DNA from 3 places in the Arthrobacter phoenicis genome. Region 1 is predicted to be linked to each of the others. Evidence: predicted binding sites of a transcription regulator. Region 1 holds the regulator's gene; each other region holds the start of a gene.
What was found. The regulator HrcA, encoded in region 1, represses chaperone genes, less so after heat shock. The targets are predictions, from matches to a motif close to TTNGCACTCGNNNNNNNCGAGTGCNAA.
Positions count from the first base shown of each region.

Region 2: the regulator HrcA is predicted to act here: its motif matches at 2,437-2,463, upstream of ABC337_RS12510 (FmdB family zinc ribbon protein).
Region 3: the regulator HrcA is predicted to act here: its motif matches at 2,544-2,570, upstream of groL (chaperonin GroEL).

Region 1 covers NZ_JBDFMK010000001.1:3,512,916-3,522,602, reverse strand. Annotated here, with positions in the region: gene ABC337_RS16695 (PhoH family protein) at 1-288, opposite strand, end outside; gene ABC337_RS16690 (GerMN domain-containing protein) at 780-1,688, shown strand; gene ABC337_RS16685 (16S rRNA (uracil(1498)-N(3))-methyltransferase) at 1,754-2,545, opposite strand; gene dnaJ (molecular chaperone DnaJ) at 2,548-3,678, opposite strand; gene hrcA (heat-inducible transcriptional repressor HrcA) at 3,745-4,758, opposite strand; gene ABC337_RS16670 (DUF3097 domain-containing protein) at 5,001-5,858, shown strand; gene ABC337_RS16665 (DUF4870 domain-containing protein) at 5,986-6,405, shown strand; gene hemW (radical SAM family heme chaperone HemW) at 6,494-7,732, opposite strand; gene lepA (translation elongation factor 4) at 7,735-9,588, opposite strand.
Region 2 covers NZ_JBDFMK010000001.1:2,648,464-2,659,351, forward strand. Annotated here, with positions in the region: gene ABC337_RS12500 (DUF4011 domain-containing protein) at 1-1,207, shown strand, start outside; gene ABC337_RS12505 (RcpC/CpaB family pilus assembly protein) at 1,264-1,884, opposite strand; gene ABC337_RS12510 (FmdB family zinc ribbon protein) at 2,096-2,347, opposite strand; gene ABC337_RS12515 (5-formyltetrahydrofolate cyclo-ligase) at 2,502-3,137, opposite strand; gene galU (UTP--glucose-1-phosphate uridylyltransferase GalU) at 3,234-4,139, shown strand; gene ABC337_RS12525 (GNAT family N-acetyltransferase) at 4,144-4,785, shown strand; gene ABC337_RS12530 (hypothetical protein) at 4,884-5,882, shown strand; tRNA gene ABC337_RS12535 (tRNA-Ala) at 6,051-6,123, shown strand; gene ABC337_RS12540 (DUF1206 domain-containing protein) at 6,238-7,062, shown strand; gene ABC337_RS12545 (CsbD family protein) at 7,163-7,339, opposite strand; gene ABC337_RS12550 (cellulase family glycosylhydrolase) at 7,616-9,286, shown strand; gene ABC337_RS12555 (SDR family oxidoreductase) at 9,308-10,150, opposite strand; gene ABC337_RS12560 (YnfA family protein) at 10,212-10,547, shown strand; gene ABC337_RS12565 (hypothetical protein) at 10,706-10,888, shown strand, end outside.
Region 3 covers NZ_JBDFMK010000001.1:953,147-964,034, forward strand. Annotated here, with positions in the region: gene ABC337_RS04210 (RNase H family protein) at 1-571, opposite strand, end outside; gene groL (chaperonin GroEL) at 733-2,370, opposite strand; gene ABC337_RS04220 (ABC transporter substrate-binding protein) at 2,657-3,976, opposite strand; gene ABC337_RS04225 (cold-shock protein) at 3,994-4,197, opposite strand; gene ABC337_RS04230 (LytR C-terminal domain-containing protein) at 4,364-5,002, opposite strand; gene ABC337_RS04235 (DUF3263 domain-containing protein) at 5,105-5,437, opposite strand; gene ABC337_RS04240 (uracil-DNA glycosylase) at 5,652-6,401, shown strand; gene ABC337_RS04245 (siderophore-interacting protein) at 6,518-7,360, shown strand; gene ABC337_RS04250 (threonine/serine exporter family protein) at 7,407-8,903, opposite strand; gene ABC337_RS04255 (lipid II:glycine glycyltransferase FemX) at 8,936-10,009, opposite strand; gene ABC337_RS04260 (TspO/MBR family protein) at 10,143-10,706, shown strand; gene ABC337_RS04265 (L-serine ammonia-lyase) at 10,716-10,888, opposite strand, start outside.

The DNA.
Region 1 (9,687 bases):
GCGGGCCACCAGCCCGCGCACCTCGTTCAGGAGCCGCATGATCCGGGGCACGTCCGCCGGCGGGCCGCTGATGGAGAGCTCATTGCCGCGGACGTGGAAGTCGACGCCGGGGTACTGGGATTCGATGAAGCGCAGCGCCTCGTCGTGGCTGCCCAGCGACTGCACCATCTGGCCCGAGTTCTCGAAGACCACGACCTCCGTCCGCACGCCTGGGATGGAGTGGGGAAATTCCCCGGTGGTGCGTTCGCCCGCGGTGGTCCGGGCCTTGCCGTTGGCTGCTTCAGTCATGGTGATGGCCCGCGGGCCTCTGGTTCCCTCCAGCTCGGATATGCTTCGTCGCCGCCGCTCCCGTCTGGCCGCCGTGAGGTGCGGCGTCGCCGGGTCCGGCGGTCCTCCCATCTTACGTCAGGAGACCGCCGCCGTGCCGCGCTCCCGGCCCGGCCGGACGGGCCACCCCAGGGCCGGGCCGCCGTCGTCGTCGACCGCTTCCGAAGAGCCTTTTCGACGCATCTTCGACGGCCCTTTCGACGCCTCCGGGGGTGCGGTTAGCGGGCTTTAGGTATCAACTTCATATCGGCCTCATATCGTTCCCGTTGCAGTTTGTTCGGGCGCCCCGCTTCCCCGCCGGCGGAAACCTCCCCTGTGCCATGCTGGATTGGGCCTATCGGTCACGACCGGCAACGACCCGCACATCAACGACCTCAGGGAGAGGGAGCACCGCAATCGGCAACAAGGGCGCCAGCAGTCAGGGCACGAGGACCGCGACGGCGGCACGGCGCATGCGCCGCGGCCTGCTGCTGTTCGTGCTGCCCGCGTCCCTGGTGCTCTCCGGTTGCGTCGCCAACCCCCGGCAGGACATCACCGACGCCGGCTCCCCCACGCAGACGGTGCCGGGACCCGCGGACGGGACCACCGCCACGAGCGCCCCGCTGGAATCCGCGCAGGCCTCCAACAAGGCCCCGGTGTACTGGATCGGCCGCAGCAACAACAACGTCTTCCTCTACCGCGAATTCCGCGACGTCTCCGAGGACGACAACCCCGTGACCCGCGCGTTGCGGGTGATGATGTCCCAGAAGCCCCTGGACCCTGACTTCTTCACCCCGTGGCAGAACCCCCGCAAGCTCGCCACCTCGATCTCCGGCAAGAACACCATCACGGTGGACGTGTCCTCCGACGCGTTCAACAGCAACCTCGACGCCGACATGGCCGAGCGCGCCATCCAGCAGCTGGTCTACACGGCCACCGCCGCCGCTGCCAGCGCCGGCCTCACGGACTCCGGGCAGCAGATCCAGGTGGTCATCCTGGTGGACGGCCACACCGACTATGTCGCGTTCAACCGGGTCCGGCTGGGCGCGCCCACCTCCCGCAGCGCCGGCATGGTGGCGCCGGTGTGGATCATCGACCCGCAGGAGGGCACCACCGTGGCCGACGGCGCGGTGAAGATCTCCGGCCGCAGCACATCACCGGGCGGGAAGCTCCGCTGGGAGATCCAGAAGGTCGACGGCACCGCCAAGACCCCGTACCAGAGCGGCATGATGACCGCGGCCGCGGATGCCCAGCAGTCGGGCCTGTTCAGCTTCACCCTCAACTTGGGGCCGGGCAGCTACGAGGCGCGGGTCGCGCAGGTGGACGCGAACGGCAAGGCCACCGACCTCAACGTCGACACCCGCGGCTTCACGGTTAAATAGCCGGGTAAATAGCCCCGTCAAATAGCACGGTCAAATAGACCGCTAAGCCGCCAGCCGGGTAGCCGCTACCAGCGGCCCAGGACGTCGCTAGCCAGCACGGTCGCCGCGGGCCCGGCGGTGGAGGACCGCAGCACGTGGTGCCCCAGCAGCGCGGTCACGGCCCCCGCATCACAGAGCCGGGTAACCTCCCGCGGGCTGATCCCGCCCTCCGGTCCGACAATCATCAGCACCTCGCGCGGCGCCGCGGCGTCGTCCGCGCTACCAACGCTCTCCTGCCAGTCGGCCAGCACACGGCGCAGGGGCCGGACGGCGTCCTCGTGCAGGATCACTGCCAGCCCGGCGGATGCCACCGTGTCGGCCACGGCCGCCTGCAGCGAGCCGCCGTCCACCGCGGCGCGGACCTCGGGGATCCAGGCCCGGCGGGCCTGCTTCGCCGCCGCCGTCACCACGGACTGCCACTTGGCGTGCGCCTTCGCGGCACGCTCGGGCTTCCAGCGGACGATCGACCGTTCGGCCTGCCACGGGACGACGGCGTCGATCCCCAGCTCGGTCGCGGTCTCGGCCGCGAGTTCATCCCGGTCGCCCTTCGCCAGGGCTTGCACCAGAATGAGCCGCACCGCCGGGCGCGGCTCATCGTTGACCGCGGCGCACTCGAGCGTCAGCTCCTGGGGCCCGGCGGCGGTGACCGTGCCGGTGATCCGGCGGCCGGCGCCGTCGGCGATGTCGACCTGCTCCCCCGCCGTGAGGCGTTTGACCGTGACGGCGTGCCGCGCCTCGGCGCCGTCCAGCACGAAGGTGGAGCCGGGGGCCTGGTGGTCCAGGGTTCCGGCGGGGGTGAAGAAGACCGGGTTGCTCACCGCTACAGGTTACCGAGGCGGTCCCGCAGCTTGGCGAAGACCCCGCCGCTGGCGGCCAGCTTGCCCTCGGTGAACTGTTCGCCGCGGAGCTTGGCCAGCTGGCGCATCAGGTCTTCCTGGGCGGCGTCGAGCTTGGCGGGGGTCTCGACCTGGAGGTGGACCTTGAGGTCCCCGCGGCCGTAGCCGCGCAGGTGGGTGACGCCGAGGCCGCGCAGGGTGATGACCTCGCCGGACTGGGTGCCGCTCTTGACGTCGATTTCCTGCTGGCCGTCGAAGGTGTCCAGGGTCAGCTCGGTGCCGAGGGCAGCGGCCGTCATCGGAATGGTGAGGCTGGCGTGCAGGTCGTCGCCCTCGCGGACGAATGTCGCGTCGTTGTTGACCCGGATCTCCACGTACAGGTCGCCCGAGGGGCCGCCCGCCGGGCCGGCCTCGCCCTGGCCGGAGAGCTGAATCCGGGTGCCGGTGGCGACGCCGGCGGGGACCTTGACGGTCAGGGACCGGCGGCTGCGGATCCGGCCCTGGCCGGCGCACTCGTTGCAGGGATCCTTGATGACGGTGCCGAAGCCCTCGCAGCTGCCGCAGGGGGCGGTGGTCATGACCTGGCCCAGGATGGAGCGGACCGGGCGCTGGACCTGGCCGCTGCCGCCGCAGATGTCGCAGCGTTCCGGGTGGCTGCCCTCGCGGCAGCAGGAGCCCTCACAAGTGGGGCAGGTGACGGCGGTGTCCACCTCGAGCTTCTTGTTGACGCCGAAGACGGCGTCGCGCAGCTCGATCCGGACGCTGATCAGCGCGTCCTGGCCGCGGCGGACGCGGGAGGCCGGGCCGCCGGCTCCGGCGGCGCCGCCGAAGAAGGTCTCAAAGATGTCTTGGAACGCGAAGCCCTGGCCGGCGTAGCTGCCGCCGCCGAAGCCGTTGTCCGTGCCGTTCTCGTTGCCGGTGGTGTCGTAGACGCGGCGCTTCTGCGGGTCGGAGAGCACCTCGTAGGCGTGGGTGACCGCCTTGAAGCGCTCGGACGCGTCCTCGCCCGGGTTAACGTCCGGGTGCAGGGTCCGCGCGAGTTTGCGGTAGGCCTTCTTGATTTCCTCGCCGGTTGCTTCGCGGGAGACTCCAAGAACGTCGTAGTGGCTGCTCAAAGTGTGTATCTCTTCCTTTTTGTACTGCCGGTGCTGGGCGACAAGACTGGTGGTGGATCCGGCCGGTCAGGGGCCGAGGATCCGTGAAAGGTAGCGGGCCACCGCGCGGACGGCGGCCATGGTGGTGGGGTAATCCATCCGGGTGGGGCCGAGGATGCCCACCTTGGCGGTGGCGTCCGGGCCGTACCCGGTGGCCACCACGGAGGCCTCGGAGAGCCCGTCATAGGGGTTCTCCCGACCAATGCTGACGGTCACGCCGCGGGGGTCCTCCGCCATGTCCGAGAGCAGCCGGAGCATGACCACCTGCTCCTCGAGGGCCTCGAGGACGGGGCCGATGCTCAGCGGAAAGTCAACGTTGGAGCGGGCCAGGTTGGCCGTGCCGGCCATGACCATCCGCTCCTCGCGGCTGCTGGCGGCCAGCGCCTCAAGTCCGCGGGCCAGCGCCTGGGCGGCGCCGCGGCGGGCGGGGGCGGTGCTGTCGACGACGTCGGGCAGGGTCTGCGGGAGCAGGCTCAACGGAGTGCCGCCGAGACGGCCGAGGAAGACGCCCCGCAGTTCGGCGAGGGTCTCGTCGCCAAGGTCTTGGCCGACGTCGATGACGCGCTGTTCGACCTTGCCGGTGTCCGCGATGAGCACTGTCAGCACTTTCCGCGGTGCCAGCAGCACGAACTCGATGTGCCGCACCCGGGCCCGGCTGAGCAGCGGGTACTGCACCACGGCCACCTGGTTGGTCAGTTGCGCCAGCAGGCGCACCGTCCGGTCCAGGACGTCGTCGAGGTCTTCGGAGCCCTCCAACAGAGCCTGGATGGCCCGCCGCTCCGCCGGGGACAGCGGCTTGACCGCGGATATGCGGTCAACGAAGAGCCGGTAGCCCTTGTCCGTGGGGATTCGGCCGGCGCTGGTGTGCGGGGCGGTGATCAGCCCCTCGTCCTCCAGCGCGGCCATGTCGTTGCGGATCGTGGCGCTGGAAACGCCCAGGTGGTGGCGTTCCACCAGCGCCTTGGAGCCCACGGGTTCACGGGAATGGACGTAGTCCTCCACGATGGCGCGCAGCACTTCGAGTTTGCGTGGTTCGCTCACGCCGCACCTCCAATCGAGCCTCAACCGTCAACCGGCGCCCGCCGCCCGGAAGAACCCGGGGGTTAGCACTCGGCATGCCTCAGTGCTAACCAGTCTAATATGTCCGGCCGCGTTGTTAGCATTGGATTCGCTCCGGGCGTGACCGTGGCAACCCGGGCGGCTGCCCGGCGCGGCCGGCCACCTACCCGGCCTCATGCAGTTCCCGTTGCAGTTCCGCCCCGATGCAAAGCAGTGTGTAACCGATGTCCTATCAGAACTGGGGCCCGCAGGACCTCACCGCCCCCGCCCCCTCCCAGCTGCCCGAGGTTCCGGTGCAGCGCGGCATGGTCCTCGAGGACGTGCAGTCCGGCTGGGTGGGTGCCGTCACGCGGGTGGAGAAGTCCGGCGGCATGCACGTCGTGGCCCTCGAGGACCGGCGCGGGAAGTCCCGGACCTTCCGCCTCGGCTACGGCTTTCTCCTGGAGGGCCGGCCCATCCGGCTGATGCCGCCGGCACCCCGGGCGGCCGCAGGGCCTGCGGCCGGGGCCCGCACTGCGTCCGGCTCGGTGCGGGTTGAGGGCCAGCGGGCGCAGGTGGCCAAGGCCAGCCGGATCTGGGTTGAGGGCAAGCACGACGCCGAACTGGTCGAGAAGGTCTGGGGCGACGATCTCCGGGTCGAGGGCATCGTCGTCGAGCCCCTGCACGGCATCGACGATCTCGCCGCCGCGGTCAAGGACTTCCGCCCGGGTCCCGGCCGCCGCCTCGGCGTCCTGGTGGACCACCTGGTGGCCGACTCCAAGGAATCCCGGATCGCCGAGGCCGTCATGGCCTCCCCCGGCGCCCGCGGCAACGTCCTGATTGTCGGCCACCCCTACATCGACGTCTGGCAGGCCATCCGGCCGTCCGTGCTGGGCATCGAACGCTGGCCGGTGATCCCCCGGGGCGTGGACTGGAAGACCGGCATCCTGACTGCCTTCGGCTGGCCGCACAGCACCAAGGAGGACATCGGTTTGGGCTGGCAGAAACTCCTCGGCGCCGTCCGCAGCTACGCCGACCTGGAACCCTCGCTGCTGGGCCGGGTGGAGGAGGTCATCGACTTCCTCACCGCCCCGGGACAGTAGGGTCCGCCCGGCGAGGTGGCGGGCGACGGCGCCCAAGCAAGTATTCTTGATACGGTGGCCGCCGCGTTTTGGCGGTGGCCGCGCCCGCACAGGTACCAACGCTCCACCGCAATCCAAAGGACGAAACGTGGCAGAAGACGCACGCGAACACACGGACCCCCAGGCCGGTCACGGCCAGTCGCAGTACCATGGCGTTCCCGCAAATGCGCTTCCCCTGACCGCCAGCGAGGACCGTCAGTGGGCCACCCTGTCGCACTTCGGCGGCATCCTCGGCTGCATCCCGTCACTGCTGATCTACCTGATCTTCAAGGACCGCGGACCGTTCACCGCCCAGGAGTCCAAGGAAGCGCTGAACTTCACCCTGCCGCCGACGATCGCGGCCGTGGTCGCCAACCTCCTGGTGTTCATCCCCGTGGTGGGCAACTTGTTCGCGGTCCTGGCCACGGTCATCTGGATCGCACTGGCCTGCTTCTCCGTGGCTGCCGGTATCCACGTCAACCGCGGCCAGCCGCACCGCTACGAGTTCAACCTGCGCTGGATCAAGTAGCGCCGGTTCCCACGCTGACGGGCACCCCGGGATTTCTCCCCGGGTGCCCGTTTTTGTCTAATGTGTGCGGTTCGTTGGCCCGGCGGGGTCAGTCCGGCAGCAGCCGGCGGACGACGGCGTCGGCCAGAAGGCGGCCCTTCAGCGTGAGGACCAGCCGGCCGCGGAAGGCCTGCGCCGGCTCCACGAGCCCGTCGGCGATCAATCCCGCGACCGCGTGCCGGCCGGTTTCCTCCAGTCCGCCCAGGCTGGGGATGTCCAGGCCCGACACCAGCCGTGCCTCGAGCATGATGCGCTCGATATTGCGGGTCTCCGGGTCCAGGGTTTCCCGCCCGGCCGCCGGGGAGGCGCCGGAGTCCAGCCGCGCCGCGTAGGCGACGGGGTGCTTGACGTTCCACCAGCGGACTCCGCCGACGTGCGAGTGGGCCCCCGGCCCGATCCCCCACCAGTCGTCGCCACGCCAGTAGGCGAGGTTGTGGCGGCAGGCCTGCTCCGGCGTCGCCGCCCAGTTGCTGACCTCGTACCAGCCCAGCCCGGCAGCGGAAATGAGCTCGTCGGCGAGTTCGTACTTGGCCGCATGGTCGTCGTCGTCGATTCCCGGGACCTCGCCGCGGCGGATCTGGGCGGCGAGCTTGGTGCCCTCCTCGACGATCAGGGCGTAGGCGCTGATGTGGTCCGGGCGGTAGGAAAGGGCCGTCTCCAGCGAGTGGCGCCAGTCCTCCAGCGACTCGCCGGGCGTGCCGTAGATCAGGTCGAGGCTGACGGCCAGCCCGGCCTCCCTGGCCCACTCGACCACCAGAGGCACCCGGCTGGGTGTGTGGGTCCGGTCCAGGACCTTGAGCACGTGGGGCACGGCGGACTGCATCCCGAAGGACACCCGCGTGAAACCGGCGTCGGCCAGCAGCTGCAGGGACTCGCGGGTCACCGAGTCCGGGTTCGCCTCGGTGGTTACCTCGGCGCCGGGTGCAAGGCCCCAGGAGTCGACGGCGGCGCGCAGGATGCGGGCCAGGTCTTCCGCGGGAAGGAGGGTGGGGGTGCCACCGCCGAAGAAGACGGTGCTCAGCGGACGCTCCGGCAGCCCGGAGGCGGCCAGGGCGCGGGCCGCGAATCCGACCTCCGCCACGGCGGTGTCGGCGTAGGCATCCTGGGACGCCCCGCCGCCGAGTTCCGTGGCGGTGTAGGTGTTGAAGTCGCAGTAGCCGCAGCGGACCGCGCAGAACGGGATGTGGACGTAGAGCCCGAAGGCCCGGCCCCCGGCGCCCTCCAGCGCCTGGGCGGGCAACAGCCCGTCCGAAGGCGCGGGGTCGCCGAGGGGTAGTGCGCTTGGCATGGTTACTTCTTGGCCTTGTCCTTGGATTCTTCCGTGGTCAGGGCGGCGATGAACGCCTCCTGCGGCACCTCGACGCGGCCCACCATCTTCATGCGCTTCTTGCCTTCCTTCTGCTTCTCGAGCAGTTTGCGCTTTCGGGTGATGTCACCGCCGTAGCACTTGGCGAGCACGTCCTTGCGGATGGCGCGAATGCTCTCGCGGGCGATGATGCGGGAGCCGATGGCGGCCTGGATCGGCACCTCGAACTGCTGCCGCGGGATCAGTTCGCGCAGCTTGCCGGTCATCATCACGCCGTAGGCGTAGGCCTTGTCCCGGTGGGTGATGGCGCTGAATGCATCCACCTGCTCGCCCTGGAGCATGATGTCGACCTTGACCAGGTCGGCGACCTGGTCGCCGTCGGCCTTCCAGTCCAGCGAGCCGTAGCCGCGGGTGCGGGACTTGAGGATGTCGAAGAAGTCGAAGACGATCTCGGCCAGCGGGAGCCGGTAGCGGATTTCGACGCGGTCCTCGGAGAGGTAGTCCATGCCGCCCATGACGCCGCGGCGGCTCTGGCAGAGCTCCATGATGGCGCCGACAAACTCGTTCGGCGCGAGGATGGTGGCGGAGACCATCGGTTCGCGGACCTCGGCGACCTTGCCCGTGGGGTACTCGCTGGGGTTGGTCACGTGGATGACCTTCTTGTCCTCCAGCGTGACCTCGTACTCGACGTTCGGGGCGGTGGAGATCAGGTCCAGGTTGTATTCGCGTTCCAGCCGTTCCCGGGTGATTTCCAGGTGCAGCAGGCCCAGGAAGCCCACGCGGAAGCCGAAGCCCAGGGCGGCGGAGGTCTCCGGTTCGTAGACCAGCGCGGCGTCGTTGAGCATCAACTTCTCCAGCGCATCGCGCAGCACCGGGTAGTCGGTGCCGTCCAGCGGGTAAAGACCGGAGAAAACCATCGGCTTGGCATCCGCGTAGCCGGCCAGCGACTGTGTGGCGGGCTTGGCCATGTTGGTGACGGTGTCGCCCACCTTGGACTGGCGGACATCCTTCACGCCGGTGATCAGGTAGCCCACCTCGCCGACGCCCAGGCCCTTGGACGGCGTGGGCTCCGGGGAGCTGACACCGATCTCCAGGAGTTCGTGGGTGGCGCGGGTGGACATCATCTGGATGCGTTCGCGGGGGTGGAGCATGCCGTCGACGACGCGGACGTAGGTCACCACGCCGCGGTAGGTGTCATAGACCGAGTCGAAGATCATGGCCCGGGCGGGGGCATCGGGATCGCCGACGGGGGCGGGCAGGTCGCGGACAATCTTGTCCAGGAGGGCCTCAACGCCGGCGCCGGTCTTGCCTGAGACCCGCAGCACGTCCTCCGGGTCACCGCCGATCAGGTTGGCGAGCTCCTCGGCATACTTCTCCGGCTGGGCGGCCGGCAGGTCGATCTTGTTCAGGACCGGAATGATGGTGAGGTTGTTCTCCATCGCCAGGTAGAGGTTGGCGAGGGTCTGCGCCTCAATGCCCTGCGCGGCGTCGACCAGCAGCACGGCGCCCTCGCAGGCGGCCAGGGACCGGGACACCTCGTAGGTGAAGTCGACGTGGCCGGGGGTGTCGATCATGTTCAGCGCGTAGCTGGTGCCCTCGAGCTCCCACGGCATCCGGACGGCCTGCGACTTGATGGTGATTCCGCGCTCACGTTCGATGTCCATGCGGTCCAGGTACTGGGCCTTCATGTCACGGGACTGAACGATGCCGGTGAACTGGAGCATCCGGTCGGCCAGCGTGGACTTGCCGTGGTCAATGTGCGCAATGATGCAGAAGTTCCGGATGAGGGCCGGATCTGTTGCGGCAGGCACCGGGGCGGTGCGGGCCATGGGAGACACGCAGGGTCCTAACTCTTGGCTGAACTGGTGAAGGTTTTGTCCGCGGGCTGAACAGCCGGCGTTGCGCCGGGCTGCGGAAGGCCGCAATTCTCGTCCCCT
Region 2 (10,888 bases), 860 kb from region 1:
CCCGCTCCTGGCGGGCTTCTTCACCGCGGGCACCGAATCGTTCCGCGTCGTCGACCTCGAACGGGCGCAGGGCCTCGTCCGCGACCGCGTGATCTTCTCGCCCGGGTACGGCCGCACGCCGCACGGCCGCGCGCTGCACAGCCTGGGGCCCCTGTCCGTCGACGGCGGCCGCGCCAAGTTCGCCCTCGCGATGACCCGTGCCCGGCGCTCCCTCCACGTGCTGACCTGCTTCCGGCCCGAGGATCTGGACAGCTCCCGGCTGAGCCACGGGGCCGTTGACTTCTACGAGCTGATCGACCGGGAGATTGCCGGCAACTCGGACCTGGGCAGCCCCGCCTCCCGCGCCGCCGCCAGCGAGCAGGCCCTTGGTGCCGACCCGTTGGTCACGGACCTCGGCGACAGGCTCCGCGCCCGTGGCGCCCGCGTCTGGCACCAGTACGACGGGGCCCTGGACATGGTGGCAGCCGCGGATCCACTGCACACGATTGGACAGGATGACGCCGACATTCCGCGTCCGGTGGCCATCGAGTCCGACGGCACCGAGCGTTACCGGCGGATGACCGTCCGCGAACGCAGCCGCCTCCGGCCGCAGCTGCTGGAACGCCTGGGCTGGCGCTACATGCCGCTGTGGACCATCGAGGTCTTCACTGATCCCTCCGTGTGCGCGGACCGGATTGGCGGGTACCTTGGATTGGAGAAGCCGGTGGCGTCCTCCCGGATCGGGACCGCGCCGGGCTTCTCGGACGACATGGAAAGTTTCGGGCTCGAGAGCGCCCGGGACGCGTACGCAGCCTCCGGCCAGGCGCCCACCGCCTGGGCCGCCGCGGCGCACCAGCAGGAATTTACGAGCAGTACTAAGGAGGCGGACGTGACCAGTCACCAGAGCGCCGCAAACGACAACCGGAACCAGCCCGGCGAGGCCCACGGGGAACCCGCCACGGCGGCCACCATCGATACCGACAGCGCAGCCGCCAGGGCCGGAGTCGGCCGGAGCGCCGGATCCCCGGACCAGGACGCGACCCGGACTGCAGCCGGTGCTTCCGGTCAGCCGTCCCAGGCCGAAGGCGCCGCTGCACACAGCGCGTCCCCGGCGGGGATTCTTCCCACCAAGGCCGCGGAGGATGACCCCCGACGCTGGGGCGACGAGCCCGGCGGGTATGACCACGACGCCTGGCTGCAGGAACAGAAGCCACCGCACTGGGGCTGACGCCAGGGGGCCGGGGCCTGCGCAGCACGGTGGGCCACAGCACGCCCGCAGCGTGACTACGGCCCGCCGGGGCCAACCAGGACGAAAAACAACTTTCCCTGCGTCGATGCGCCGGCAAGCTTTCTGGACTGCTCCGGGTCGGCCGCGACCACCATCAGCCCGTCCGTATCGCCGGCGCCGAGCCATTGCCCGGATTTGCCGCCCCGGGCGGAGGTCCAGAGTACCGGGACGTGCGCGGCGAGAACCTGCGACGTTGCCGCCTGTTCGTACCCGTTGCCGCCGGTCAGCACGACGTTGACCAGTTGACCGGGGGAGACGAGCTGGATCGAGGCAGCATCAGCCATGCGCAAGGGCACGGCGGCGGAACCGGGTGGGGTGCCGGTCAACAGGCCGGGGCCGACAAAGAACGATGAACTCAGCAACTGCCCCCGGCTCAACGCGACGCCCAGTTGCTGCCCCTCGGCCGCCGACGGGTCAACGGCCGCGTCAGGTAATACTCCTGGCGGAACCTGGACGGCGGTGAAATCCCCCGCGGCGAGGAGCCTCCCCGCCGGAAGGTCCCCGGCCGCGGCCCAGGCCGTAACCGTCGGCGGGGGGGCGGGAGTAAGCTGCTGGACTGCGAGCCCGGCGGCCAGGCACAGCAAAAGGGCGGCGATCAACCTGCGGTTGCGCCCCACCCAGCGACGGAGGCGACGTGGGGCGGACCGGCGGGAGGGAACTAGTCGTCCTCCCGCGGGCCGGCCCGCAACGGGCGGGCCCCCGGCAGACCCGGGACGGAAGAAGGGAAGCCTTACTGGTGCCATGGCTCCACGGTAAGAGCCTGAACGCGGCGGGCTCAGCCCCGGTCGGGGCTATGTGGACAAGCTGCAGCGGGAAGCGGCAGGTGCCCTAGTTGGCGGCGGCGGTCGGAGCGGCGGCAGGAGTGGCAGCCGGTGCGGCGGGCGCCACGGAGCTGCCCTTGGAATCGCGGGAATCGGTCCGGTAGAAGCCGGAGCCCTTGAAGACGACTCCGACGCTGTTGAACTTCTTGCGCAACGTTCCCTGGCACTCCGGGCAGGTCGTCAGCGATTCATCGGAGAACGACTGCACGGTCTCGAAGGCGTGGTTGCAGTCCTTGCAAGCGTAGGCGTACGTGGGCACTGGGTTCCTCCTCTAGGACAAACGAGCAGGTCCGTACTGCGTCCCTCCCGTCCGCCCCTTGAGGGGCGGCTGGCTCGGGAGCCAGGGGATTAGCAGTCACAGGGCCTGAGTGCCAATTCTATCACCGTGCGAACAGGTGGAAGAATATGCGGCGTCAGCGGCCGGCGCCGGTGGGAACAAGGCCGGCGGGCGTGAGTGCGGCGCCGACCTTCCGGTCGAAGACTTCGACGGGGATGGTGCCCGCGGGCAGCACTTCATCCGCGTAGACGACGCCGGCAGTCGGCACCGGGTGGCTGCCGCCGTTCCCGGGGAGGGCCGAGAGGGCGGCGAGGAACTTGTCGTAGTAGCCGCCGCCCTGGCCGATCCGGTTTCCGTCGAGGTCCACCGCCGTGGCGGGAACGAAGATTCCGGCGGCCCCCGCCACGGCATCGGTGCCGAGCCGTTCCCCGACCGGTTCCTGAAGCGGCGCGTATCGGCTCCGCACGTATTCGCTCTGCGGCGTCCACGCCACCCAGCTCAGTTCCAGGTCCGGCTCGCAGACGGGAAGCAGCACCCTGTGCCCGGCAACGTGCAAGGCCTCCAACAGGGGAAGAGTCGGCGGCTCCAAGCCGACCCCCAGGTAGGCCGCGAAGGTGCCCGTTCCGCCGTCGGTCAGCGAAGCCGCCCACGCAGCGCCACGCACAGCCAGGGCTGCGCCGGCCGCCGAACGCGCCGCCGGCGTCATCGCCGCCCGACGCTGCCGGTGCCGGGTGCGGATCGCTTCCTTGGTGTCCTTGTCGTGCGTGTCCATGCGGTGGCTCCTTCGCCTCGCCGGCCGGGCAAAAATGCCACGGCCGCACTGTGAGGGCAATTACCTGATGTTTGCCCCCTCGGTTAGATTAGTCGGGTGAAGACACCTAACGCCTCCGTCCGCAAGGCCGTCATCCCCGCAGCGGGCCTCGGCACCCGCTTCCTTCCCGCCACCAAGGCGATGCCGAAGGAGATGCTGCCCGTCGTCGACAAGCCGGCAATCCAGTACGTGGTCGAAGAAGCCGTCAAGGTGGGCCTCAACGACGTCTTGATGATCACCGGGCGCAGCAAGCGGGCCCTCGAAGACCACTTCGACCGGGTCCCCACCCTGGAGGCGACCCTCGAAGCGAAGGGTGACACCGCCAAGCTCGAGTCCATCCAGGCCGCCAGCAACCTCGGCGACATCCACTACGTCCGCCAGGGTGACCCGATGGGCCTCGGCCACGCCGTGCTGCGTGCCAAGCAGCACGTCGGCTACGAGCCGTTCGCCGTCCTGCTCGGTGATGACCTGATCGATGCCCGCGACGAACTGCTGAGCACCATGATCGAGGTGCAGGCCAAGACCGGCGGCTCGGTCGTGGCCCTGATCGAAGTTGATCCGTCCCAGATCAGCGCCTACGGCTGCGCCGACGTCGAGGCCGTCGACGGCGAAGACTACGTGCGCATCAACCACCTCGTGGAGAAGCCCGACGTCGAAGACGCGCCCTCCAACCTGGCGATCATCGGCCGTTACGTCCTGCACCCGGCCGTCTTCGATGTGCTGGAGCGCACCGAGCCCGGCCGCGGCGGCGAAATCCAGCTCACCGACGCCCTGCAGGAACTCGCAGCCGGCGAGGGCGAGGGCTACGGCGTCTACGGCGTCGTCTTCCGCGGCCGCCGCTACGACACCGGCGACAAGCTGAGCTACCTGAAGGCCTGCGTTCAGCTGGCCTGCGACAGCGAAGACCTGGGCCCGGGCCTGCGTGAGTGGCTGCCGGGCTTCACCGCCGGCCTGACGCACTAGTCCGGTGGGGGGCAGCTTCACGTGGCCGGTCACGCTGGAGAGCGGCGACCTGGTCCTGCGGCCGATCAAGTACCGTGACCGCCGCGAATGGAGCGCCCTCCGCGCCCGGAACGAGCAGTGGCTGGCCCCCTGGGAAGCGTCCAACCCGGCCCCCGGGGGCGGCCTGCCCAACTACCGTCAGATGGTGAGTTCACTGAAGGCCCAGGCGGCCCAGGCGACGGCCCTGCCGTTCGTGATCGCCGCCTGGACGCCGGGACATCGGGAACCCGTCATTGTGGGGCAACTGACCGTCTCCTCGATTGTGTGGGGCTCAGCCATGATGGCCACGCTGGGGTACTGGGTGGACCAGGACCGCGCCGGCCAAGGCATCGCGCCCACCGCGGTGGCCATGGCCACGGACCACTGCTTCGGCACCCTCGGGCTGCACCGGATGGAAATCAACATCCGTCCGGAGAACGGTCCCAGCCTGCGGGTGGTCGAGAAACTCGGCTTCAGGGACGAGGGGTACCGGCCCCGGTACCTGCACATCAACGGCCGCTGGGCGGACCACCGCAGCTTCGCGCTGACGGCCGAGGAAGTCCCCGAGGGCCTGCTGGGCCGGTGGCTCCGGGAGGGTCCGGTACGCCAGCGGGAAACGCCGTCCTGACCTGCGTTTTCGTCACGTCGGACAGTTTCTCCGGCCGCCGCGCGACACACCGCCGCTAATGCGGTCCGCCACGCCCTCAAGCTCTTACGGTTTTGAGTGTGGACTTCCCTCTCAGCAGCTCAGTGATCCTTGTCGTCGCTGTTGCGCTCTGGATCGTATGGGTGGCTCCCTACATGCTCCGGAACAGCCGCCAGCTTCGGCCGGCTGGAGACTTCCTGATGGACGCCGCGGACGTGGAACGAGCCGACCCCCAAGCCGGTGACGTCATGGCCATGACGTCACCGCAGGAGAAACCGATGACCAGTACGCAGCGCCCCGCCTCCGCCCCTTCGACGCCCGACGCGGCTGCGCCGTCGTCGCTAAAGGCCGCCCCGGCGTCGATGAAGTCCGCCCGGCCCGCGAGCCTTCCGGCGAACTCCGCGTTCCGCATCCGGTATGGCCGCCTGTCGCTGGCATTGCTGGCGGTGGTGTCCCTCCTGACCGGTGTCGTGTCCGGCGTGCTCCGCCTCTTCGGCCTGGGCTCTGGATGGTTGCCGGTCCTGACCCTGCTGGCGGCGGTGGCCGCCGTCGTGGTCCTTCGTTCCCTCGCTGTCCGTGACCGTCGCCGTAAGGTTGAGCGCGCGTTCCGGTCGGCCATGGCGCCGGCCCGCCCGGCCCGGCCCGCGCCTGCCGAGCAGCCCGCTGCTGCCCCCTCCGATGCGCCGGCAAAGGACAGCCCCCTGTTCGACGCCGAAGCCGACGCCGGGCCGGTTCGTCCCGCAGCGCTGACCGTCGCCGAGCTGCGGCAGGCTGCCTTGGCCGAGGCCGCCGCGTCCGGTGACACCTCCATCCACCAGGTCGGCGACCCCGCATCCCCCGAGGGCGCCAGTTGGGAACCGGTCCAGGTGCCCAAGCCGACCTACGTCGAGGCACCCAAGGCCGAACGTGCGGCCCCGGAACCCCTCGACCTCCCAGCCGCACCGAAGGCCGTCGGCAAGCCGTCTCTGAAGCAGGCCTCCGTGCGCGGCGCCGAGGAGGCTGCCGAGGCCAAGCCCCAGGGCAAGGGCCAGAGCGCACTGAGCAACCTCGACGACGTCCTCCAGCGGCGCCGAGCCTGAGTCCACGCAGGAGGCCCCGGATCCACCACCACGGTGAATCCGGGGCTTTCTGGCTTTTCCGGGTGAGGTTGTTGCCCGCGCCGGTGCGTCGGTTGGCGTTGCGGGCAGATACTTTGTAGCCTAAGAACGTTTGGTGACGCCGTTCCCTTTCGGGAGCGGCGTTGTCACGGGGCTATAGCTCAGTTGGTAGAGCGCTTCGTTCGCATCGAAGAGGTCAGGAGTTCGAATCTCCTTAGCTCCACATTGCCTCCCCGCCGCAGGTTCCCCGCGCGGCGCCATCATTCCCCTCCACCCTCACGCTGGCTATGCTGAGCGGACCAGTTCAGCCGCTTGATGACCAGTGAAGGATCACGCCGTGGGTGAAGCCTCGCAAAAAGCCAACCGGGCCGTTTCGGAGGCCAGCTCCGCTGCCAGAGGACCGGTACTCCGGAACCTCGCCCGGGCCGGCTACGTCTTCATCGGCCTGGTCCATATCCTGATCGGGGCCATCGCCCTCCAGATCGACCGCGGGCAGGGCGGCGAGGCCGACCAGTCCGGGGCCATCGGCTCCTTGGCGTCCAAGCCCGGCGGAGCCATCCTCTTGTGGGTGGGGTTCGCCGCCTGCGCGGCCCTGGCCCTGTGGATGGTGAGCGAGGCCGTCGTCGCCGGCCGCGCACAGGGTGAGGCGAAGGACAAGGTCAAGGAAACGGCGTCGGCGGCCGGAAAAGCCGTCATCTTCGGCTTCCTGGCCATCACCTTTGCCGTCTTCGCCGCCGGCGGTTCCAAGAGCTCCAGCCAGTCGGCCAGCGACTTCACCGCAAAGATTCTCGGCGCACCCGCCGGCGTCCTCCTGCTGATCGTCATCGGCGCAGCGATCATCGGCGGCGGGGCCTACTACGTTTACCGGGGCGTCACCCGGAAGTTCATGGAGGACCTCAGCGTTCCCGGGAACACCCGCACCGCCGTGGAATGGCTTGGCACCATCGGGTACGCCGCCAAGGGCGTGGTGCTGGCCGTGGTCGGCATACTCATCATCGTGGCGGCGGCGACGGCGGACCCCTCCAAGTCCTCGGGCCTGGACGGCGGCCTCAAGACCCTGGGGTCCCAGCCGTTCGGCGTGGTGCTGCTCGCCGCCACCGCCGCCGGACTGGTCTGCTACGGGGTGTATTCGATGGCCCGGGCCAAGTACGGCAAGTTCTAGGATCCACCGCTTCCCGGCGCGTCGGTTCGCCGTGGGAAGTGTGGTGGCACAGCAAAGGGCGCCCCCCGTGACGGGAAGCGCCCTTGGCAGTTGTCCAGGATCAGTCCTTCTTGAAGGCGTCCTTGACCTTCTCGCCGGCCTGCTTGAGGTCGCCCTTGGCCTGGTCGGCCTGGCCCTCGGCGCGGAGGCGGTCGTTGCCCGTCGCGTCGCCGGCGGCTTCCTTACCCTTGCCGGTCATCTTCTCGGCAGCGTTCTCGATCTTGTCGCCCAGTCCCATGGTGTTTCCTCCTCTGGTTGGCGGCCGCTCGATACGGCCATATCTCTATCCTAAGCCTGCTTATGATCTATCGCGCAAGTAGGAGCGCCGCATCCGGGGCCAAGTCCCAGCCAAACCCCAGCCCCGGCCACGTGCGCCGCGAGGGTTAGTCGCCGTCTGCCGCGGCCCAGAACCAGGAAATATTCCGACCACCCAGAGCGTCGCCGAAGGGGCGGCACCCGGGGTGGGTACGGTGAGGCACAGTGGGCCTGCCTGGCCCGGAATCTTGGAGGACATGTGTCATCAGGCCGCCCCACCGAACAGAGCCCTGCCCGCCGTCGTCCTGCCCGGACGCTGGGCGTCGTCGCCGCGGGAGTCGCCGCCCTGCTGGCGGTGGCGGGCTGCGCCGGGCCCGCGGCGTCCGGTGCCGGCCTTGAGCGGCTCGCGGACACCACGCCCGCGGCCACGGGATGGCTGCACACGGACGGCGGCACCATCCGGGACTCGAACAACGCCGCGTACATCATCAAGGCGGCCTCCTGGTTCGGGCTCGAGACCCCCGACTGCGTCCCGCACGGACTCTGGGGCACCCTGACCATCGACGAAGCCCTGGCCAACATAAAGTCCATGGGGTTCAACACCGTCCGGCTGCCGTTCTCCAACGAGTGCCTGGCCGCCACGACCATCAAGGGCAGCGTCAACTATTGGGCCAACCGGGCCTACAACCTGGAAGGCAAACGCCCGCTGGATGTGATGGACACGGTCATCGCCCGGGCTAAGGCCAACGGCCTGCAGGTCATCCTGGACCGGCACCGCCCCTCCTCGGCAAGCCAGTCGCCCCTCTGGTACACCGCCGCCGTCCCCGAGTCCCGGTGGATCTCGGACTGGCAGATGCTGGCGACCCGTTACAGGAACGATCCGACCGTGATCGGGGCCGACCTGCACAACGAGCCCGCGGGGTCGGCCACCTGGGGCGGACCCGCCGCGACCGACTGGCAGGCGGCGGCGACCAGGGGAGGCAACGCCGTCCTGGCCGCCAACCCGAACCTCCTGATCCTCGTGGAGGGAATCGAAAACCAGGCGACCGCGGGAGGCACCTGGTGGGGTGGGGGCCTGGCCGACGCCGGCGCGAAGCCGGTGACCCTCGCCGTGCCGCACCGGGTGGTCTACTCGCCGCACGACTACCCGGCGTCCATGTTCGCCCAGAAATGGTTCAGCGACCCCGCCTACCCTGCCAACCTTCCCGCCGTCTGGGACCGCAACTGGGGATACCTGCAGAAGCAGGGAATCGCGCCGGTGCTGCTGGGGGAGTTCGGCACCGCCTTGGCCACCGCCTCCGACAAGGCCTGGATGACCTCCATTGTCAGCTACCTCAAGGCCAGCGGCATGTCCTTTGCCTACTGGGCGTTCAACCCCAACTCGGCCGGGACGGGCGGTCTGGTCCAGTCCGACTGGCGCACGCCGGAACGCGCCAAGCGGGATGCGCTGGCCCCGATCCTGAACAACGCCCCGGGCACGTCCCCAACGCCGACGCCGACGACGTCGCCCGCGCCTACGCCTACGACGTCTCCCTCGCCCTCTCCGACGCCGACGAGCGCGCCCACGGCTCCCGCACCCGCACCGAGCACCAGCCCCTCGCCCTTGCCGAGCGCGAGCCCGGGCCCGGCTGGCGGTGGCGCCCTGTCAGCCACCTGGCGGTTGACCAGTTCCTGGCCCGGCGGCTACGTGGCCAACCTGGACCTCACGGCGCTACGCGCGGTGCCGTCCTGGTCCGTGTCCTGGAACGACCCCACGGTCACCTCGGTCGCCAACTCCTGGGGCATGAAGTGCACCGTGGTCCCGAAGACGTCCGTCACCTGCACCGGCTCGGACTGGACGGCGAAGCTCGCCGCCGGGCAAAAGGTCACGGTCGGGCTGCAGGTCAACGCCGGCAAGGCGCCCGTCAACCCGGCGCTGACCATCAGGTAGCCGCGGCGGCGCTTCCGCCGGTCAGCGTTCCGGTTCCACCACGGTGATATCCAGCGGCATCCGGTGACTCCTACGGAGCCGGCCGGCCAGGACGCTCCGGGCGCCCCTGGACAGCAGCCGCGCCGGGGTGAGGTCCCGGTACGCCGCGGCATCCGACGTGACCAGCCCCAGCAGGGGCTTCGCGGCGGCCTCCGGGTCCTGGCCCCAGAGTCCCACGACCACTTGCAGGGCGGAAAGGCGCTTCTCGTAGCCGGACTGGGCCCGGGTGTGCCGCAGCAGGTCGGTTTCCACCAGGCCGGGGTTCATCCCGTGGACCCGCACCCCGGTGCCGCGTGTTTCCCGGCGCAGCGTCTCGGTGAACTGGCGCACCCACCGCTTGCTGGAGGCATAGGCGTTCTGCAGCGGCACCGGTCCGCCGTCGCCCTGGCCGTAGAGGTTCACCAGGTCACCGTGGCCCTGCCCGAGCATCACCGGCAGCGCCACCCGGGAACCGTGGAAGGTGCCCAGGATGTTGGTCCGGACCACCCGCGTGAAGTCGTCCACCGGCGTGGACGCCGTCGGCCCGTACACACCCGAGACTCCGGCGTTGTTGACCCAGATGTCAAGCCCGCCGAGGCGCAGGGCCTCGTCGCGCAGGGACTCGACGTCGGCCAGCTCCGCGGTGTCGCAGCGCAGCCCCGACGCCGTGATTCCCGCCGCCCGGAGCCGGGCGGCGGCCGCCTCGGCGTCGGCGGCCGACCGGGACGCGAGGACGACGGCGGCCCCCTCGGTGCCCAGCAGCCCCGCCATCGCAAAGCCCAGGCCTCGGGAAGACCCGGTCACCACCGCTACCCGCCCCCGGAGGAGCCCCTGTCCGGTCTGCATGCTTCCCTCATACCCGCCGACGCCGCCGCGGACAAGGGCCGTGGTGCGCAAAGATGGTGGCATGACCATTGCGCGCACCGTCCTGCTCTTTGCCCTGGCCGCCGTGGCCGAAATCGGCGGAGCCTGGATGATCTGGCAGGCCGTCCGCGAGGGGCGCGCCTGGTGGTGGGCCGGGATCGGGATCGTCGCCCTCGGGCTCTACGGCTTTGTCGCGACGCTTCAGCCGGACGCCCACTTCGGCCGGATCCTGGCCGCCTACGGAGGCGTCTTCGTGGCCGGTTCCCTGGCCTGGGGAATGGCCGTGGACGGATTCCGGCCGGACCGCTGGGACATCATCGGGTCCGTGGTCTGCCTGGCGGGCGTGGCCGTGATCATGTTCGCGCCCCGGGGTCCCTGAGCCCGCGCCGACGCCCCGCATCGCTGTTTATCCCAAAGAAATCCGCAGGAATCCCGTTCCCCGCCGTCGCGCCGTCACCGTCTGAGTAATGTTTTCCCCGGTTGGCTTGGTGACAGGGCCTGCCGGACACCTCTTTGGAACTCTGGAAGGAACACCCCTTGGCAGGAATTTTCACGTGGCTCGGCGCCCTGGGCACCGCAGGCAAGGCAACAGCCGTGGCCGCCGTCGTCGTCACCGGCGGAGCGGGGGCGGCGATGGCCGCCACGGTCAGCGAGATCACCGCGGATCCGACGCCGGCCGTCACCGCCACCGACTCTCCGACGGCGGCCCCCACCGAGACC
Region 3 (10,888 bases), 2.6 Mb from region 1:
CCGGAGCAGCCGTCGCCGGGGGCGGCGTGGTTGGGCGGCCGGAGCCAGTTGCCGGGGCCCGGGCGGTCGCCGGGGCGGTTGTTTGCGGGGCCGCGGGGGTGCCGGGGCGGACGAAGCCGGGGCCTTGCCGGACGGCGACACCCTGCTGGTAGGCCACGGCGGCGCCGCGGGCACGGTCATCCGCGGCCTCGTTGAGTTCGTGGCCGGCGTGGCCGCGGACCCACTCGAACCGGTATTTGCGGCCGACCAGGGCCCGGTCAATGTCCCTCAGGAGGTCCACATTGAGCACGGGCTTGCCGTCGGACTTCTTCCAGCCCTTCCGCTTCCAGCCCGGCATCCACTTGGTGACCGAGTTGATGACGTACTGGCTGTCGCAGAGGATGTGCAGCTCCTCGTCGGCGAGGTGGGCCGTGGAGCGGAAGAGGTCCAGCACGGCCATCAGCTCGCCCTGGTTGTTGGTGCCGTGCGGCCAGCCGCCGGCGTGCCAGCAGTTGTCATTCACGTACCAGGCCCATCCGGCCGGGCCGGGGTTTCCAAGGGCCGAACCGTCGGCCGCAGCTGTAATCGTCACTGCACCATCCTGCCAGACCTGCCCGCCTCCACCGCTCCTTCACGCCCGGCGCGGGCGGCTTAAACGCCGGCGGCGGCCCCACCATAAGGTGGGACCGCCGCCGCCGTTGTACCGGGGCCGGCAGCGGACTGCCGGCCTGGGTGGGCCGGGTGGCCGGGTGGCTAGAAGCCGCCCATACCGCCCATGCCGCCCATGTCGTCGCCGCCGCCCATGGCCGGAGCGTTCTTCTCCGGCTTGTCGGCCACGACGGCCTCGGTGGTGAGGAACAGGCCGGCGATGGAGGCCGCGTTCTGCAGGGCAGAGCGGGTGACCTTCACCGGGTCGTTGATGCCGGCAGCCAGCAGGTCGACGTATTCGCCGGTGGCGGCGTTCAGGCCGTGGCCGGCGGCGAGGCCGCGGACCTTGTCCACCACAACGCCCGGCTCGAGGCCGGCGTTGAAGGCGATCTGCTTCAGCGGCGCGTCGATGGCAACGCGGACGATGTTCGCACCGGTAGCCTCGTCGCCCGAGAGCTGCAGGTTGGCGAACGCCTTGGCGCCGGCCTGGATCAGGGCCACGCCACCGCCGGCGACGATGCCCTCTTCAACGGCAGCCTTCGCGTTGCGGACGGCGTCCTCGATGCGGTGCTTGCGTTCCTTGAGCTCGACCTCGGTTGCGGCACCGGCCTTGATAACTGCAACGCCGCCGGCCAGCTTGGCCAGGCGCTCCTGCAGCTTCTCGCGGTCGTAGTCGGAGTCGGAGTTCTCGATCTCGGCGCGGATCTGGGACACGCGGCCGGCGATCTGGTCGGCGTCGCCGGCACCTTCGACGATGGTGGTCTCGTCCTTGGTGACAACAACCTTGCGGGCCTTGCCGAGCAGCTCCAGGCCGGCGGTCTCAAGCTTGAGGCCGACTTCCTCGGAGATGACCTGGCCACCGGTGAGGATGGCGATGTCGGCCAGCTGGGCCTTGCGGCGGTCGCCGAAGCCCGGAGCCTTGACGGCGACGGACTTGAAGGTGCCGCGGATCTTGTTGACGATCAGGGTGGCCAGGGCCTCGCCCTCGATGTCTTCGGCGATGATCAGCAGCGGCTTGTTGGACTGCATGACCTTCTCGAGGACAGCAACCAGTTCCTTGACGTTGGAGATCTTGGAGTTGACGATCAGGATGTACGGGTCCTCGAGGACCGTTTCCTGGCGCTCGGCGTCGGTGACGAAGTAGGCGGAGATGTAGCCCTTGTCGAAGCGCATGCCTTCGGTGAGCTCCAGCTCGAGGCCGAAGGTGTTGGACTCCTCGACCGTGATGACGCCTTCCTTGCCGACCTTGTCCAGGGCCTCGGCAATGAGGGCACCGATCTCGTTGTCGCCGGCGGAGATGGACGCGGTGGCGGCGATCTCTTCCTTGGTCTCGATTTCCTTGGCGGAGGCCAGGAGTTCGGCGGTGACGGCGTCGACAGCCTTCTCGATGCCGCGCTTGAGGGACAGCGGGTCAGCACCGGCCGCGACGTTGCGCAGGCCTTCCTTGACCAGGGCCTGGGCCAGCACGGTGGCGGTGGTGGTACCGTCGCCGGCGACGTCGTCCGTCTTCTTGGCAACTTCCTTGACCAGCTCGGCGCCGATCTTCTCGTACGGGTCGTCCAGCTCGATCTCCTTGGCGATGGAAACACCATCGTTGGTGATCGTGGGGGCGCCCCACTTCTTCTCGAGGACGACGTTGCGTCCACGCGGGCCGAGGGTGACCTTGACAGCGTCGGCGAGGATGTTCAGACCCCGCTCAAGACCGCGGCGTGCCTCTTCATCAAATGCAATGATCTTGGCCATAACGGCAGTAGTCCTTTCGGGACAGTCGTTAAAGAATGAACCTTGGCGTCGGTGCCCGCGACGGACGATACCTGCCCGGCAGCCTCTGTATGCCGCCGAACCGGGATCTCACCCAGCCAGGTGTTTCCTTTGCTCCCGCGGCACCGATGCTGTACCCGGACCGGGGCCCGGCGTTAGCAGTCGATGAGCGGGAGTGCTAACTCCATAATTAGCACTCCCCCGGGGAGAGTGCAAGAAGGCTTCGCGCTCCGGGGCCTGTCCCCGCGGGACGCTTCGCCGAGGGCGATCAGGACCCGCCGCTGCGGGCCGTTTCGCTGCCGGTCATCTTCGCCGTGTTGTCCGGCCCGTAGGTGTACACCATGTAGGCCGCGGCGGTCACGTCCCCGTTGCTGTCGAAGTTCACGGGCCCGGACTGGCCCTCGTAGTTGGGGCGCTTGCCTGCGTGGAGGGCGTCGAGGCACTCCTTGTACGTGTGGCAGTCGGCGGCCTCTCCGCCGGCGGAGCCCTGCGCGCCCGCGGCGTTCCCGCCGGAGACGGCGATGAGCCGGGAGGCGATGGAGGTGCCGGCGTCGTCCTGCGCCGCGGCGGCTGCGATGGCGGCGAGGTTGACGGCGTCGTAGGCCTCCGCGGCGAAGGTCATGTCCTTGAGCCCGGGATCGATGCCGACCAGGCCCGCCTGGAACTGCGCGCTGGGGAACGTGCCGGGGAGCACTCCGCGGGCACCGTCCAGGGCGTGGGAGCCCAGGCCCTGGCCGTACTGGCCCACCGCGCCGTCGGAGAGCACCAGCTTTTTCCCCGCGAGTCCGGCGTTGTTGAGTTCGGCGATGGCGCCCTGCGCACCCTGCCGGGCGATGAGGACTACGGCGTCGGGCGCGGCGGCCTTGGCCGCGGTCGCCGCCTGCTGTGCCTGGCCGGCCGGGAATTCGGCGTCGATGGGCGTGCCGAGGCCAGCGGACTTCGCCGCGGCGGAGACCGCCACGGAGACCTCCTTGCCGTAGCTTCCGGCCTCGTGCAGGACGGCGAGCGTCTTGGCGCCGCCGTCCTTAGCGAGCTTGACCAGGATGGAGGCCTGGGCGACGTCGGCGGCGGCGGTTCGGAAGTAGTAGCCTCCGCTCCGGTAGCTGCTGAGTCCCGGTGCGGCGTTCGCCGGGGAGATCATGGCGATTTTGGCTTTGGAGAGCACGTCGATCGCGGCGGCGGCGTGGCTGGAATCCGTGGGGCCGATGACGACGTCGGCCCTGGCCGCCACGAGGGCCTTGGCCTGGGCGGCGGTGTCCGCACTGATGGTTTCGGGGAGCAGTTCCACGGGCTTGCCCTTATGGCCGCCGGCGGCGTTGATCTCCTTGACGGCGAGTTTCACCGCGGCCAGTTGCGGGGCGTTGAGGAAGCTCTGGTCCCCGGTGTTGTCCAGCAGCACACCGATCCGCAGGGTTCCGTCCCCGCTGGCCTCGGCGGCGTCCGTCCGGGCGTTGCCGGTGGCACCGGAGCACCCGGTGAGGGCCAGGGCGGAGGCAAGAAGGGCGGACAGGACGACGGCGGCGCCGCCGGCCGTGCGACGGCCGGCTGTTCGTCGGCCGGCTGTGGCCCGCGCCGCGGCGGTTGGCATTGAGTCAGGACGGGCCACTAGGCGGGCCTGACGCTCTCGGCCTGGGGGCCCTTTTCGCCTTCGCCTACCTCAAGTTCCACCCTCTGGCCCTCGGCCAGCGCACGGTAGCCCTCGCCGGCGATGGCGGACCAGTGGACGAAGACGTCGATGCCCGAGCCGTCCACGGTGATGAAGCCGTAGCCCTTCTCCGCATTGAACCACTTGACGGTGCCCAGAGCCATCGTTTCCACACTTTCAGCTAGCTTGGCCGCGGTGCACCTCGCTGTGCGCCGCGGAGCGGTCATGAACTCCGGCCACTGTACCCGCCAGCCCCGGGCGTGCCGGTCCGCGCGTCACGGGGTCGGCCGGAACGTTATGCAGGCGTAACCGGCCCGGCCAGCAACCGGGTCAGCGGTAGCCGGGGCCCAGGACGACGACCAGGGGCATCTTGAAATCGGCCGAATCGACCAGGGTGGCGATCCCCAGCAGGGCGGCGAGTTCCTGGGCATTGGCCTTCTGCGCGGCGCCGTTGTAATACACCACGGAGGTCTGCTGCCGCGGACCGGTCCAGTTGCCGAGCGGGCCCAAGACCCACCCGTCGGAGGTGACCGTGCTGCCGACGCGGCCGGCGAGGCCCGCCGTCGTCGTGCCGTTGTAGACCGCCACCGGCTGCGTCTTGTCGACGGCGGCCGCGGTTGCCGCCGGGGCCGGAGTGGTGCCGGAGGAAGCGGCAGCCACCGTACTGCCCGGGTCGCTGGTGGGCGACGTTGTCGGCTGCGCGGTCGGGGCCGCGGTGGGCTGCGCGGTGGCGGACGCGGCGGCCGTGGCGCTGCTCTTATCCGCGGCCATCGCCGTTCCGCCGGCGGGACCAAAGCCCAGCCGGGGCAGCAGCAGGAAGGCCACCAGGCCGACGGCCAGGGCGAACGCTCCTACCGACAGGATGGGCACCAGTCCGCGGGACTTGGCAGCCGCGACGGTGCGGTGAACCCCTTGGCGCGTGGAGGTCTCCGGGACCCGGTCGAATTCATCCCGTGGGTATCTGGTCATGGTGAAGCGCTGTCCTTGCTGATTTCTAGTGGTCCGCGGCCGGAACCGGTGCAGATTCCGGGACTCCGGCGCCGCGTTCTGCCCGGGGCGTACCCGGCGGGTTCAGGCGTCCGAACCCAGGCGCCGGGCCGTGCGGGCACGTTGTCGTGACGTACGTAGTCTACGCAATCGCTTCACCAGCATCGGGTCATGGGCCAGCGCGGCCTCGGTGTCGATGAGGGCGTTGAGGATCTGGTAGTAGTGCGTGGCGGACAGGTCGAAGAGCTCCCGGACGGCCTGTTCCTTGGCCCCGGCGTACTTCCACCACTGCCGTTCGAGGGCCAGCATTTCCTTGTCGCGGCTGCTCAGCCCGGACTCGTCCGGTCCGGCTTCCCCGTGTCCTGCGTCGACCGGAACCTCATCCGCCGTCGCGTTCTCCGGCACTGCTTCGGCCACGGCTCACTCCCTGCTCGCTGTTGTGGATTCCTCCCCAATGCTACGGGCGAATAACAGCCCTGTCATTCGGTCGGCGCCGTGCCGCGCCGGAGGTCTGCCCGGATCGCCGGCCCGAAACGCCACCGCTCGCACCTGCCAGAATGAAGGGGTGAGCGAATTCCCGCAGACCGAAGCGCTGTTCCCCCTGGATGCCGTTTCCGGCCCAACCGTTGGGGTGCCGCAGGGCTCCGACGACGGCGACGGCGGCGGTTTCGCCGCGCTGGTCCAGCGCCCGCTGGGCGAGCTGGTGGCCCCGGACTGGGCTGCCGCCCTGGAACCCGTGGAGCCGCAGCTGCGCCGGGCCCTGGAGTTCGTCGCCGCTGAGGCCGCGGCAGGCCGCCAGGTCCTGCCGGCTCCGGACCGGCTGCTCCGGGCCTTCCAGCAGCCGCTCGCCGGCGTCAAAGTGCTGATCGTGGGCCAGGACCCCTACCCCACCCCCGGCCACCCGATCGGGCTGTCCTTCGCCGTCGAGGGCCACACCCGTCCCCTCCCCCGCAGCCTGGCCAACATCTACAAGGAGCTCCACGCCGACCTGGGCCTGCCGCCGCGGATCCACGGCGACCTGAGCCGCTGGACGGGGCAGGGCGTGCTCCTGCTGAACCGGGCGCTCAGCGTGCGCGCCGGCGCCGCCGGATCGCACCGGAACAAGGGATGGGAAGCGGTCACGGCCGCCGCCATCCGCGCCGTGGCGGCCCGCACGGACGCCTACGGCGGGCCGGTCCCGCTGGTCGCCATCCTGTGGGGCAAGGACGCGGAGTCCGTCCGGCCGCTGCTCGGCGGGACCGCCGCCGTCAGCAGCCCGCACCCAAGCCCGCTCTCGGCCGCCCGGGGATTCTTCGGATCCCGGCCGTTCAGCCGGGCCAATGAGCTGCTGGCCGCCCAGGGCGCGGAACCCGTCGACTGGGAACTGCCGCCGCTGCCCTAAGCCTTCCCAGAGCCTCCCGACCCCGGCGCCACCCCACCTTCCCGGCTGTCCGGGGACGGCGGTCCCGGCGCCCCTGGACAGACAAGAAGGAGGCCTGGTTGGCTAGGCTTAGCCGCATGACTTCTGTACCCGCCGCCACCTCCGCCAACCGGAACTCCCGGCCCCAGACCGCCCTGACGGTGCTGCGGCGCGAGCAGCTTTCACCGCACATGGTTCGGATCATCGCCGGCGGCCCCGGCTTCGCGGACTACCGCAACAACGCGTACGTGGACCGCTACGTGAAGATCGCTTTCCCGCAGCCCGGCGTGGACTACCCCCAGCCGCTGGATCTGTGGGCCGTCCGTGAGACCCATCCCCGGGAGCAGTGGCCCTACACCCGCACCTACACGGTCCGCTGGGTGGACGAGGCGGCGCAGGAGCTGGCCATCGACTTCGTGATCCACGGGGATGAGGGGCTCGCCGGGCCCTGGGCCGCGTCCGCGCGTCAGGGGGACGCCCTGATCTTCACCGGCCCGGGCGGCGGCTACAACCCGGATCCGGAGGCGGACTGGCACCTCTTCGCCGGGGACGAATCGGCGCTGCCCGCCATCGGCGCGGCCTTGGCGGTTCTCCCCCGCGATGCCCGCGGTCTGGCCTTCCTGGAGGTGGGCTCCGCGGCGGACGTCCTGGCCCTGGCCGCCCCCGCCGGCGTCGAACTGCGCTGGCTTTTCCGCGGAAACAACACGGGGGCCGACGACGAGCGCCGCCTGGCCGACGCCGTCGGGTCCGCCGACTGGCCGGAGGGACGCCCCTCGGTCTTCGCGCATGGTGAGCGGGGTGCCATGAAGGCCCTGCGGGAGGTGTTCTTCACCCAGCGGGGGCTGGAACGCGGGCAGGTCTCCCTCTCCGGTTACTGGGCCCGCGGCCGGGTGGAGGACGACTTCCAAGCCGAGAAGAAACTCCCCATCGGCAAGATCTGAGTGCCCGGCAGCCCGCTGACGGCCGCTGCCGCCGGGCGGGGACGGACTAGCGGCGGCGGGCCCGGCGCCGTTCGTTGCTGGCCAGGCTGCGGGTCAGCGGCCGGGCCAGGGTGTCGCCGAGGACGATGCCCGCAGCGACGCCCAGCACGATCGCCCCGGCGTTGAGCATCCCGCCGGCGCCCATGAGGATTTCCTGCTCCTCGATGGTCAAAACATACATGGAACGGAATATGGTCAGGCCGGGCAGCAGGATCAGCGCCGCGGGCACGGCCACCACCAGCTGCGGGGCGCCCATCCTCAGGGCCACCACCCGGGCCAGCAGGCCTATGACGACGGCGGCGAGGGCCGGGGCGAAGCGCGGCCCGATGCCCAGTTCCGTGCCGCCGATCAGCACGAGGTGGCCGACGACGCCGACCGCCGCCGTCGGCAGCAGCAGCTTCGCGGAGGTCTGCTCCGTCACGCCGATTGCGACGACGGCGATCGCCACCAGCGGCACCAGCACCCAGAGGGGATACCTTGGCGGGAATGTTTCGGTCACGTCGATGGATTGCATGCCCGTCATCGCCCCCACCACGAACCCGACGGCGATCCCCGAGACCAGGGCTCCGAAGGTCAGCATGGTGGAGAGGAAACGGCCGGCGGCGGTGACCGGGAAGCCGTTGATGGCATCCTGCACCGAGGAGACGAGGCGTCCCGTGGGCAGCAGCAGCAGGATGCCTCCCACCACCACAATTGCCGGGGCGATGGTGATCCCCACCGGGCTCCCGAACCGCCAGAGCAGCAGGGCGACGATGGTGACGACGAAGGAACAGGAGGCGGTGATGAAGAAGTCCGGGGTGCGCCAGCGGCCCAGCTGCCGGGCCAGGAGGCTGACCAGAAGGTTGGACAGGAACGCGATCCCGGACGCCGCGATGCCGCCGCCGAGTACCGCCACGAAGACGGCGGAGAAGACGCCGAAGGCCACGGTGACCATCCAGCGAGGGAACGGCTTGGCGCTGTGGGTGATCTCCTCGAGGCGCCGGGCGGCCTCCTCCCGGCCCACCCCGCCGGCGACGATGTCGGTCACCAGCTGGTGCACCTCGGCGAGGCCGGCGTAGTTGTTGGTCCAGGACCGGACCACGCGCAGCAGCGAGAGCGGCGTCTGGTCCTTCGGGGCGTAGTTGATCGCCACCGACTGGTTGGTGATGTCCACCTCGATGTTCTTCAACCCTAGGGCGGCGGTCACCGCGATGATGCTGGTCTCCACCTCGAGGGCGCCGGCGCCGTACCGGAACATCGATTCCGCGAGCTTGAGCGCGAAGTCGATGGTTTTCCGGGCGGACGCGTCCACGCCGCCGACCTGGATCATCGGGTTCGCGTAGGGGCTTCCGGCGAGCCGGTCCACGATGCTCAGCGGCGCCGTCGGGGGGTTCTCCCCCTGGACCAGGCGGCGGAGCATGCGCCGGGCGGCGGCGTTCTGCCGCACCTGCATGGCCGACATCGGTTCGGTGCGGGGCAGGCCGTCCGTCTGCGGTCCGCGGCGGCCCTCGGGGGTCTTGTTCATCCCGGCCATCTCACTTCACCTTGCTGGGCGGTCTAGTAGAACTGCTGGCCGGTGCGGCGCGTGTAGAGCTGGCGGGCAACCCGCTCCCCCGCCGCCGTCCAGGCCTTGTACTTCAACGGGCTGAGGACCTGGTCGTAGCAGCCGACGAAGTCCGTGACGGTCTTGCTGAAGCTGGTCTTGAACAGGCCCAGGCCGTGGAAGGGGTTGGACGTGTCCTTGAGCTTGTCGCTCGGCGGGGTGCCGCAGAAGTCGTACTCGGTGCAGCCGAGCTCCTTCAGCTGGTTGATGGCGGTCCACTGGACCAGGTGGGAGTCGCCGTACTGGCCGCGCTGCTGCAGGGAGCCGCCGTCCTTGTATGTTCCCTTGCGGCCGTAGTTGATGACGAAGGCACCCACGGAGGGGACACCGTTTTCGTAGACGAACAAGAGCCGGCCCTGGCCGCGCTTGAGGAAGTTGGTCCAGAAGCGCTGGTAGTACCCGAAGTCCCTGACGCGGACCTGGGACTTGGCCTCGACGGTGGTGCTCATCAGGCCATACATGGCCCGGAAGTTCTCCTCCGTGGGCTCGACGTTGCGCACTTCCACGCCCTCGCGGATGGCGCGGCGGACGGCGTTCCGGCCGCGGGAGTGCAGGTTGCGCAGCAGCTGGTTCTCCTCCGGGGAGATGTCCAGCAGGGCGGTGGAATCGTTGGGCTGCAGGTTGTGCGTCTTGACCAGGCCCGCGCCCTCGATGACACGACGGGCGTCGTCGGTGAGGACGACGTCGGGTTCGATCTTGATCGCGAAGACGCCCAGCCGGGCGCGCTTGACGAAGTCGGCGTTGGCCTTGGCGATCCCCGGAATGTCCTCGACGGAGGCGACGTCGGGTCCCTTGATCATGTACCAGAGCTTGCCCAGGACGGGGAAGCTCTTCTCCAGGACCAGGTTGTAGCTGGCGTAGTCGGCCGTCTCGTACACCAGGTGCAGGGGCTTCCAGCCGTAGTGCTGCTTGACCTCGGCAAAGGCCTCCGACTGCAGCAGGTTCCCGCCGTTGGGGTTCGCGGTGACGCGGGCGTCCCAGGTGGCGACCTCTTCGGCGGAGGCAAAGCGGGCGGTGAATTCTCGCAAGGGTGCGGTATCCAATCTTTGCGGGACGAGCTTCGGCGGCATGGCTGGCATGCACCACCAAGTCTATCGGCGTCACGGGTGGCCGGGACGCCGGCCCTGTGGCCGCCACCGGCTCCCGGGCTAGGCTGAAGGCATGAAACCTCAGCCGGACCCGCAGCCGGAATTGGACGTCTCCCGCCGGGTCGGCCCGGGCGCGTCGGCGCACCGGGGAGCCGGAGCCCAGGTGCTGGGCCTGCTCGTGCTGCTCGCCGCCTCCGCGCTGGTGGCCGGACTCGGCGGCCTGGCCTCCGCCAGCAACGTCGACGGCTGGTACGCCGGGGCGGACAAGGCCCCGTGGTCGCCGCCGAACTGGGTGTTCGGACCGGTCTGGACGCTGCTCTACACCGTCATGGCGGTGGCGGCGTGGCTGGTGTGGCGCACCCGCGCCGAGGGCACCGGCCGGGCGTTGACCCTGTACGCCGTCCAGCTTGTGCTGAACCTGCTGTGGACGCCGGCGTTCTTCGCCCTCTACCCGGCCCTGGGCACGCCGGCGCTGTGGATTGCCCTGGCCATTATCGTGGCGCTGGCCGTGGTCCTGGCCGCAACGCTGGTCCGCTTCCGGCGGATCAGCCGCCCGGCCGGGTTGCTGCTGGTCCCCTACCTGGCGTGGGTGGTCTTCGCCTCGACGCTGAACCTGTGGGCGGCCGTCACCAACTGAGCGGGCGCCTCAGCACTCCACCACGTTGACGGCGAGGCCGCCCATGGCGGTCTCCTTGTACTTGGAGCTCATGTCCTTGCCGGTCTCGCGCATGGTCACGATCACCTCGTCGAGGGAGACCCGGTGCGACCCGTCGCCCCACAGCGCCATCTTGGCGGCGTTGATGGCCTTGGCGGCCGCGA